3 regions of the Nocardia sp. CDC519 genome follow, and region 2 is predicted to be linked to each of the others. Evidence: riboswitches for the same ligand, from Rfam matches in the RefSeq annotation. Region 2 holds a riboswitch; each other region holds the start of a gene.
The links. A riboswitch is a leader RNA that binds a small molecule or an ion and turns the genes downstream of it on or off. The one in region 2 is predicted to bind cobalamin.

Region 1 (3,267 bases), 2.2 Mb from region 2:
GGTCGTGCAGCGCGGCGATCACGGTGCGGCCCAGGCGCCTGGCGTGGGCGAGCAGCTCGAGCCGGTGGGTGATGTCGAGATGATTGGTCGGCTCGTCCAGCAGCAGCACCGGAGTGTCCTGCACGAGTGCGCGCGCCAGCAACACACGCTGACGTTCGCCACCGGAGAGCCGATGCACCGGGCGGTCGCCGAATCCCGCGAGATCGACCGCGGCCAGCGCGTCGTCGACGACCGTGCGTTCGCGCGCCGAACCCGCACCCCACGGCGGCAGATACGGCGTCAGGCCGAGCGCGACCACCTCGCAGGCCAGCAGATCATCGGGCGGGCGTTCGTCCTGCGCCACCAGGGCGACAGTGCGCGCGCGGCGGCGGGGCGAGAGGGCGTGCAGGTCGTCCGGGCCCACCAGCACCCGCCCACGCCGCGGCTTCGTGAGCCCGGCGAGCGTGCGCAGCAGCGTGGTCTTGCCCGCGCCGTTCGGCCCGACGATGCCGATCATCTCGCCGGCACGGACCTCGAAGCCGACGCCGGTCAGGACCTCGCGCCGCCCGGCCCCGCAGGCCAGATCGTGCACGGCGACGACCGCCCCGCCGGTGGGGGCGCTCGCGGTCATCGAAGGCTGCGGCCGTCCAGCGGTCTCGCCGCCGCTCCGGTCGCCGGCCTCGGCCGCGGTGAACGCGCTGCTCACGACGCACCGAACCGGTAATGACGCCGGCCCATCAGGATCAGGAACGCCGGCGCGCCGATCAGCCCGGTCAACACCCCGACCGGTATCTCGGTGGGGCGCACCAGGACTCGGGTCGCGGCATCGGCGATCACCAGGAACAGCGCGCCCAGCAGCGCGCAGGCGGGCAGCAGCGTGCGATGGCGTGGCCCGACCACCAGGCGCGCCGCGTGCGGCACCACCAGGCCGACGAAGCCGATCCCGCCCGACACCGCCACCAGCACACCCACCAGCACCGCGAGCAGCACGAACAGCGCGATCCGCAGCTCACGCACCGGAACCCCGAGGGAACCGGCGGAATCGGCGCCCAGATGCAGCGCGTCCAGCCAGCCCGACGCCGCGATCAGCGCCACCGCGGAGGCCGCGACCACCGCCAGCGGCACCGCGATCTTGGTCCAGTCCGCCCCCGCCAGGCTGCCCAGCAGCCAGAACAGCACCGACTGCGCGGCCGCCGGATCGGTGCTGCGAAAGATCAGATAGCTGGTGAGCGCCGAGAATGCCGAGGCCAGCACGGTGCCGGTCAACACCAGCCGCAGCGGGGTCAGCCCGCCCTGGGTCACCGCGATCATGAACACCAGCGCCGCCGCCGCGAACGCGCCCATCAGCGCGCCACCGGACAATGCCCAGATCCCCGCCCCCGCGAACACACCCGAGGTGATCACCGCCGCGGCACCGACCCCGGCGCCGGAGGACACGCCGAGCAGAAACGGGTCGGCCAAGGGGTTGCGTACCAGCGTCTGCATGGCCGCACCGGCCAGCGCCAGCCCGGCACCGACGATCGCGGCCAGCACGGTGCGCGGCACCCGCAACTGCCAGACGATGGTGTCCAGGCCGGGATCCGGCGGAATCCGGCCTCTCAGGCGGTGGGTCAGGACCTCGACCACGCCCGATACCGGAAGCGATTCCGCGCCGAATCCGGTGGCCAGCACCATGACCGCGGCCAGCGCGGCCAGCAGCAACGGGACGACGACAGCGGTGCTGACACGAGTCATCGCGCACGCACCATCGATGAACAGCGCTCCACAGGCAAGTCGCGGCCTCTCCAGAGTTCGTCCGGTGGGGGAGGTCTGACTCGCGCCCGCAGTGGGCGCTCACAGTGGCGCGACCGTCCCGGATTTGCACCGGATTCCCGCACCCACCGAGGGTGAGGCCGAACTCTACCGATCGGTCCGGTTCGCCGTGGCGCCGGGTCGCGGCGATGGCAGAGGTTCGCGCGCCGTGCCTACAGTGAAAATATGTCGCCGCTGGACGATCCACACCCGTCCACTGTCACCGACTGGGACGACGCGCGACGGCGGGCCCGATTGGCCGAGACCCGGCTCGGGCACAACTGGACGACGTTGCGCCGCACCCGGTTGGTGTTGTCGCGGGTCGGTGCGCTGGTGCTGATCGTGCTGATCGGCATGGTCCAGTACTGGGTACACGATGTCGCGCCGGAGCGGGCGCGGCTGGCGGGCACCGAGCCGTCGCTGCTGCCGATCTCCGCGCCCGCCGATCCGGGGGACTGGGATACCGCCGTCGTCGACATGGTCGGTCTGGGCGGTCTCAACGCCTCCGACACCGCCGAGGCGCTGCCCGCACTGGCCACGATGGGCGTGGTGTGGGCGATCCGCTACGACAATCGCGGTATCGACACCAAGGTGATCGCCGATCTGATCATCCGGGCCGCGGTGATGTCCGGGATCCGCAATATCGTGCTCACCGGCCACAGCATGGGTGGGGTGATCGCGCTCGAGGTGGGCCAGCACATCCACACCGGCAGCGAGCTGCGCCTGGTCGCGGTGCTGCTCGACTGCACCCCGCTCGACCTCGACGCGGTACGACCCGACAAACGCGGCCGCGGCCAGGACATGGTGCGCTGGATGGGCTGGCTGCCCGGTGCCAGGGAGAGCCGCACGCTGCGCCTGACCGTCGAAACCTATGCGCGCCGGGAACGTTTCGTCGACCGCGAGGGCGTCCCCGGTATCCGCGTCGCCGAGTTGGGTGACGTGGTGGCCGAAGTGCTGCGCGACAAGATCTTCAACCCCGACGCCGCCAGCAACGGCCTGATCGAATCCCAATTCCTGGCCATCGTGGCCGGTGGTTCGGCCGACAACCTGCGCGCGCTGTCCGAGCCCGCCGACGGCAAGCCGCGTCCGGCGATCGTGTTCATCCGCCCGCACGACGCCCACCGTGACGACGTGGTCGACGTCGAACGCACCCATCAGGTGCTCATCGACGAGGTCGGCGGCGTGGACGGCGCGCTGCTGGTGGTGCTGCCGCACGGCACCGGCCACGCCAATCCACGGCAGCGCCCGCACGAGTACAACACCGTGCTCGCCCAGCAGGTGCAGCCGTTCGTGGAACGGTTCGAACAGCAGAGCGCCGACCGCGTCGACGCCGGACGGTGAGCCCGAGTTCGGATCACGGTGCCGTTAACGGTGTTCGGCGGCGGGCCCGGATTGTTGAATTCCGGCATGGCTCGACCTCGTATCTCCCGCACCGGCCCGCGCGGCCGCACCGCCGCCCTCCTGCTCGCCGCGGTATCGTTCGCGACGTTCGCGCTG
Region 2 (3,267 bases):
GGAGACCGTGGTCCGGGTGGAATTCGTGAAACAGCCACGCGGCATTCGAATCAAGCTGCGGCACAGCGGGTTCCCGAACCAGGAAGCCTGCGATCGGCATCGCGCCGCGTGGCCCGCCGTCCTCGAGCAGCTGGACAAACGAACTTCCGCCGCGGTCTGAGCGGTGCGGGTAGGTTCGAGCGGAGAACCTACCGACAAACCGATCGTGGAAAGGACTGTGATGCCCACACGTACCGCGCGCACCGCATGGACCGGCGGCCTGCAGGACGGCACTGGACAGGTCGAGCTGGCCAGCTCGGGCGCAGGCAAGTACGACGTGTCGTTCCCGAAGCGGGCCGCCGACAACGCCGAGGGCACCACAAGCCCGGAGGAACTGATCGCGGCCGCGCATTCGTCCTGCTACGCGATGGCGTTGTCGGCCGAGATCGGCAATGCCGGCGCCACCCCGCGCAGCCTCGACGTCACCGCCGACGTCACCCTCGGGCCGGATCCGGCGGGCGGCTTCCGCATCAGCGGAGTCAAGATCACCGTCCGCGGCCGCGTCGACGGTCTCGACGAGGCCGGCTTCCGCACCGCCGCCGAAGCCGCCAAGGCCGGTTGCCCGGTCAGCAAGGCCCTCGCCGGGGTCGACAACATCACCCTGGACGCCGCACTGGAGTCGTGAGTCGGCACCGCCCGGGTCCATTCCGCAACGGAAAGCCCGGGCGGCCATCGGCGCGAAGGCCGCACCGCCCGAATCGGGAAGCCCGGAACCTCCGGCGAAAAGGCAGTGCCGGTCACGGATACCGACACTGCCCTGTGTGCTTCTCGATGCGGGATCAGCCCGCGGCGGTAGCCGCCTCTCGCACCGGGGCATCGGTGCGGCCGGCGAACTCGGTGAGCATGGCGTAGCCGAGGCCGAGGCAGGCCCACAGCGTCGTCGAGACCGCGAGTGAGGAGATCCGGAACTCCCACAGCAGGCTCGCCGGGAAGTCGGCGCCCACCTCGTTCACGCCCGGCAGAACGATGTAGCCGATGGTGGTGAGCAGCACGAAGGCGGCCACACCCGCGGTGAGCCGGAGGGTATCCGGGCGGCCGGCCAGCAGCTTCCAGACGTATACGCCCGCCCCGACGGCGGCCAGGCCGAGCAGCACCGCCGCCAGCCACAGCAGCGTCCGGTCGTTGATCGTCTCCGGATCGCCGACCGCAGGCGGGTTGGCCGGGTACTTGAAGAACGGCACGGCGATGATCGCGGCCCAGCCGCCGATGCCGAGCCCGAGGGCCAGCTTCGGCCCCGACAGCGCGGTGTAGCGCCGCGCGACGTGGGCGACGGCACCGAAGATCGCACCGAACGCCATCCCGGCCAGCCCGAGCGCGAGGAACTGGCCCGCCTTCTGGCCGCTACGGCTGACCAGCGGTTCTTCCTCGTCGCCATGGGAGTGACCGGCGGAGGGCTGTTCGCCGTGCGAATGTCCGCCGGATTCGGCGGCCGCGCCGGCTTCCTCGATGGCGATGGCCGCCTCCACCTTGGGCTCGCCGACGAAATAGCCGACGGTGCCCGCCAGCAGGCCGGCGATCAGGCCGGCCAGCAGACCACGAAGCAAGAGGGTGCGCAGAGTTCCGATCAGTGGCACGGAAGACCCAGCAGGTGGCGTCCGTCGTGCATCAGCTCATGCATGAACATCCCGCTGCGCGAGATGGCGCCCTGATCGAATCCGACCAGGTAGAGGGTGAGCAGAGCGAGCAGAACGACACCGACCGTGATGAGCACGGTGGCCAGGGAATCGGTGACCCGGGCGGATACGCCAGGGGTGTGCACGAAGGCCATTGCAGTCCTCCTTGGGATAAACGCGTCCCGTCGAAGTGGTCGCGAAGGTGCCGGTGTCTGGCTTTCCGGCACCGAACCCGGTGGCTGGAACACAGTGGCGCGACCGCTCCGGATTTGCACCGGATTCCCGCGTCACCTACGCGTTTGTCCCTCGAACTGTGACACCCCGCGGCGGCCGTCGTCAATATCGGATGGCGACGGCTGCCGTGGCGAATGGGGCGTCAGCTCGCGGAGGCGGCCTTGCCCGCGACGTCGAGCACGACCTCGAATTCGAGCAGCGAGGCACCGGTGGCGACCGGCTTCTGCTGCTGGCCCGCATGCGCCTCGCGGGCCGGGCCGTCGCGCCAGGCGGCGAAGGATTCTTCCGAATCCCATTGCGTCACCACGAAGTACCGGTTCTCGCCCGCGGTCGGACGCAGCAGCTGGAAACCGAGGAAGCCGGGCGAGTTCTCCACCGCGTGTGCCCGGTGGGCGAACCGCTTCTCCAGCTCGGGGCCCGCGCCCTCGGGAACCTCGATCGCATTGATCTTCACAACAGACATGCCACGATTGTGCCCCCTTGCCCCGCGACCGCGGCCGGGTGCGACCGGTATCACCGATGGGTGCGGCACAATCGCGGACGTGTTGTACGACGAAGGCGGGACGGGCACGCCGCTGCTGCTGTTGCACGGCCTGATGGGCAGCGCCCGCACCTGGCGCGATCACCTGGACTGGCTGCGCGGCTTCGGCCACGTCTACACCTTCGATGCCGCCGGGCACGGCAGGCCGGCCCCCGCCGAACTGAGCACCGAGGCGTTCGTCGCCGATCTGGCCGCCGCGACCGCGCCCATCGCCGAGCCGATGGTGGTGATCGGGCACTCGATGGGCGGGCTGCACGCCTGGATGTTCGCCGCGCAGTTCCCCGAACGGGTGAAAGCGCTGGTGGTCGAGGATATGGCCCCGGATTTCACCGGCCGAACGGCCGCGCACTGGGCGGCCATGATCGAGGCCTGGCCGCAGCCGTTCCCGGACGAGCGGGCGGTGCTCGACTTCTTCGGCCCCGTCGCCGGACGCTACTTCCTCGCCTCCTTCGACCACGGCCCCGACGGCTACCGGCTGCACGGTTCGGTCTCCACCTTCCGCGACATCTCCGAGGAATGGGGCACGCGCGATTTCTGGGCCCAGTGGCGCACGATCCGCGTGCCCGCCCTGCTGATCGAGGGCGAACACACCATCACCCCGCCCGGCCAGATGCGCGCCATGGCGGAGGTCCATCCGGGGGCCGAATACGTGCTGGTCCCCGACGCGGGCCACCTGGTGCACGACGATCAGCCCGAGCGTTATCGGGCGGAGGTGACCCGGTTCCTCGGCGGGGTGCTCGGGACCGAGGAATCGAACGGTGCCGTCGACTGCTCCGCGAGGACTCGGACTGCCGAGAATGGTCGCGTCGACGATGCGCACAATGCGGGCGAACGGGCGGT
Region 3 (3,267 bases), 1.5 Mb from region 2:
CGTGCACCAGCACATCGAGCTCCAGCTTCTCCTGCAGGGCGATGACGTCGGCGATCTCGTCGCGCATCCGCTGCTCGTAAGCGGCGCGGTCGATCTCGCCCGAACGCACCGCGGCGCGGGCCGACCGGATCGCCGAAGTCTGCGGATACGAGCCGATGGTGGTGGTGGGCAGCAGCGGCAGCTCGAGCCGTTCGCGTTGCAGCTGCCTGCGCTGTTCGGCCGGCGCACGCCGCACCGCGTCGGGACCGAGGGCCGCCAGCCTGGCCCGCACCTGGCCGTTGCTGATCCGTGGATCGGCCGCACGGCTCGCCGAAGCCGCGCGCGCAGCGGACAATTCATCGGCGATCGTCGCGGTGCCCGCGCTCAGGCCGGTGGCCAGCACCCGCACCTCGCCGACCTTTTCCGCACCGAAGGCCAGCCACGAACGCAACGCGTCGTCGAGCCCGGTCTCGACCGCCAGCGAGTACGGCACATGCAGCAGCGAGCACGAGGTCGATACCGCCACCGACTTCGCGCAGCCGAGCAGTGTGCCGAGGGTGCTCAGTGCGGCATCGAGGTCGGTGCGCCACACATTGCGTCCGTCGACCACACCGGCCACCAGCAGCGTGTTCGCCAGTGCGGGCACCGCCGCCACCTCGCCCACTTCGGTGCCGGAGACCAGATCGACCGCGAGGCCTTCGACGTCGGTGCCCGCCAGTGCCGCGAGCGCGGGGCCCGGGGTGCCGAAGTAGGTGGCCACCAGCATCGCCGGGCGATCACCGGACGCGGTGAGCTCGGTGTAGACCCGCCGAACCACGGCCAGCTCGTCCTCGGTCAGATCGGTGACCAGCACCGGTTCATCGATCTGCACCCAGTGCGCGCCCGCCCCGGCCAGCAGGCTCAGCAGTTCGCGATACAGCGGCACCAGCTCGTCGATGCGCTCCAGTGCGGCCGCCCCGGCCGTCTTGGCCAGCTTCAAGAAGGTGACCGGTCCGATGATGACCGGCCGCGCGGGCACGCCGAGCTCGATCGCCTCGCGCAGCTGGTCGAGCACGGTCTCCGGATGCAGGGTGAACGCGGTCTGCGGTCCGAGCTCCGGAACAAGGTAGTGATAGTTCGTGTCGAACCACTTCGTCATCTCCAGTGGTTCGACCGCGTCGGTACCGCGCGCGGCGGCGAAATAGCGGTCCAGCGGGTCCTCGATACCGGCCACGCGCGGCGGTAGCGCGCCGAGCAGCACGGCGGTGTCGAGCATCTGGTCGTAATAGGAGAAGGTGCCGACCGGGATCGAATCCATTCCGGCATCGAGTAATTCGGTGTACTGGGCACGACGCAGCTCGCGAGCCACCTCGTGCAGTCGAGCAGCGTCGATGCGCCCGGCCCAATAGGACTCGGTGGCGCGCTTGAGTTCCCGGCGTGGCCCCACCCGAGGAAGCCCGAGAACCGTTGCGGTGAACGGGTTGTGCGTAAGAACAGTCACGGTGTTTCTCCAGTGCTGAGTTGCGGCGGGCGATCGCCGATTCGGGTACGCACGGCACCGATGAGCCCCGGACGACCCGGCAGACGGGTCGGGTATTGGCAACACAGGTGGCGAGCGCCCGGTCCACGAGGCGATGGCCGCCGGATACGGCGTATCCGGCACAACGGGCAGGTCTTCGGACTCGCGGGCACCGGCCGATTCGGCCGACCTACTGGCCGTCGCTTCCCAGGCGGTGTGCCCAGTGCTGATGACGGCGGTCGTTCCCACTCACCGCTGCGGGACAGTCCCGGATTTCCACCGGGTTCCCTCTCACCCGCCAGGGGCGGGCTTCGACGCCGGGGCGGACGTTCGGGGCTCCTTGTCGTCCGGCCGGCGAACCAGCTGCGGTGCCCACGATAGTCGGGGCAGCGCTCCGGTGGTGAGCCGCCCATCCCTGACTTAACCTAAACACCTGTCTTTCACAACGGCGAGGAGGAGGAGCCGTGCAGGCACCGAAACCACCGATGACCTCGGTCGTCATTCCCGCGCACATCGCCGGCGATACCGATCGCGGGCATCTCGACGAGCAGCTCGCGGCACTCGCCGAACAGGACTACGACGGCGAGTTCGAGGTCGTCGTCGCGGACAATCGCAGCGCACCCGGCCTCGAAGCTCATCTGGCCGGGCACCCGCTGCGGGAACGGCTGCACCTGCGCTGGGTCGCCGCGTCGGAGAGGGCCGGCGCGGCGTACGCCCGCAATGTCGGCGCCGAGCACGCCACCGGTGACGTGCTGCTGTTCTGCGATCACGACGACCGCGTGCAGCCGGACTGGATGCGTCGCATGCTCGCGTTCCTCGACGAAGGCTACGACCTGATCAGCTGTGCGGTCGAAGGCCGCTCGCTCAATGCCGACAACCGGCGGGGCATCGCCGAGGTGCCCGAACCGGATCGATTCCAGCCGCCCGGAGTGTTCGCCCCGGTGATCGTCGGCTGCGCGATGGCGTGCCGAGCGAACGTGTATCGCAAACTCGGCGGGATCGACGTCACCTATGCAGCCAATGAGGATCTCGCCTTCGGCTGGCATGCGCACCGGGAAGGTTTCCGTACCGGGTTCCTGCCCCAGGCCTTGGTCGCCTATCGCTATCGCCGTGGGTTCCGGCCGGGCTATCGCCAGGGACGTGCGCGCGGTATCGGCCTGGCCCGGCTGAATGCCGAATTCCCCGGTAACGGTCTGCCGGAGATCCATCTGCCGGAGGTGCTGATCCGCCTGCTCCGGCTCGCGTTCTCGCGTGGGCTGACCGGCGAAGAGCGTGGTCTGCTGATCGGCGTCGGGGTGGGCCAGCTACGTGGTGGCCTGCGGTACCGCACTCTGCACTGGTGGTGACCGGCCAGTAGGTAACTCACCAGTAGCTATGACCCGGCGTTCATCGCACGTTCCGCCGGGCGGTGCGGTGAGATATGACGGCCGGGTGAACGCAACTTCGCAACCATGCAAGGACCGGTTGTGAAGATTGCTGCGAAGGGGACTTCCCTGTCGGCCCACGGTGCGAGGGCGGGTACCTTAGGTCAATGTTCTCGAAAGTCTTGGTTGCCAACCGCGGCGAAATCGCCATCCGCGCCTTCCGTGCGGCCTATGAACTCGGCATCGGGACCGTGGCCGTCTTCCCGCATGAGGACCGCAACTCGGTGCACCGCCTGAAGGCGGACGAGGCCTATCAGATCGGCGAGGAAGGCCACCCGGTCCGGGCATACCTGTCCATCGACGCCATCATCGAGGCGGCCAAGACAGCCGGGGCCGACGCCATCTACCCCGGGTACGGCTTCCTGT

Region 1: it holds a riboswitch for cobalamin, as region 2 does, so the genes downstream of both, AC5W7N_RS22720 (FecCD family ABC transporter permease) here and AC5W7N_RS02665 (CbtB domain-containing protein) in region 2, are expected to answer to the same signal.
Region 3: it holds a riboswitch for cobalamin, as region 2 does, so the genes downstream of both, metE (5-methyltetrahydropteroyltriglutamate--homocysteine S-methyltransferase) here and AC5W7N_RS02665 (CbtB domain-containing protein) in region 2, are expected to answer to the same signal.

The regions. Positions count from the first base shown of each region.
Region 1 covers NZ_CM183377.1:5,034,985-5,038,251, reverse strand. Annotated here, with positions in the region: gene AC5W7N_RS22725 (ABC transporter ATP-binding protein) at 1-685, opposite strand, end outside; gene AC5W7N_RS22720 (FecCD family ABC transporter permease) at 682-1,713, opposite strand; cobalamin riboswitch at 1,765-1,891, opposite strand; gene AC5W7N_RS22715 (alpha/beta fold hydrolase) at 1,957-3,111, shown strand; gene AC5W7N_RS22710 (type 2 periplasmic-binding domain-containing protein) at 3,178-3,267, shown strand, end outside.
Region 2 covers NZ_CM183377.1:619,537-622,803, reverse strand. Annotated here, with positions in the region: gene AC5W7N_RS02680 (SRPBCC family protein) at 1-160, shown strand, start outside; gene AC5W7N_RS02675 (OsmC family peroxiredoxin) at 221-664, shown strand; gene AC5W7N_RS02670 (CbtA family protein) at 819-1,613, opposite strand; gene AC5W7N_RS02665 (CbtB domain-containing protein) at 1,604-1,807, opposite strand; cobalamin riboswitch at 1,839-1,991, opposite strand; gene AC5W7N_RS02660 (antibiotic biosynthesis monooxygenase family protein) at 2,029-2,349, opposite strand; gene AC5W7N_RS02655 (alpha/beta fold hydrolase) at 2,429-3,267, shown strand, end outside.
Region 3 covers NZ_CM183377.1:2,138,788-2,142,054, forward strand. Annotated here, with positions in the region: gene metE (5-methyltetrahydropteroyltriglutamate--homocysteine S-methyltransferase) at 1-1,459, opposite strand, end outside; cobalamin riboswitch at 1,609-1,792, opposite strand; gene AC5W7N_RS09510 (glycosyltransferase family 2 protein) at 1,942-2,823, shown strand; gene AC5W7N_RS09515 (pyruvate carboxylase) at 3,009-3,267, shown strand, end outside.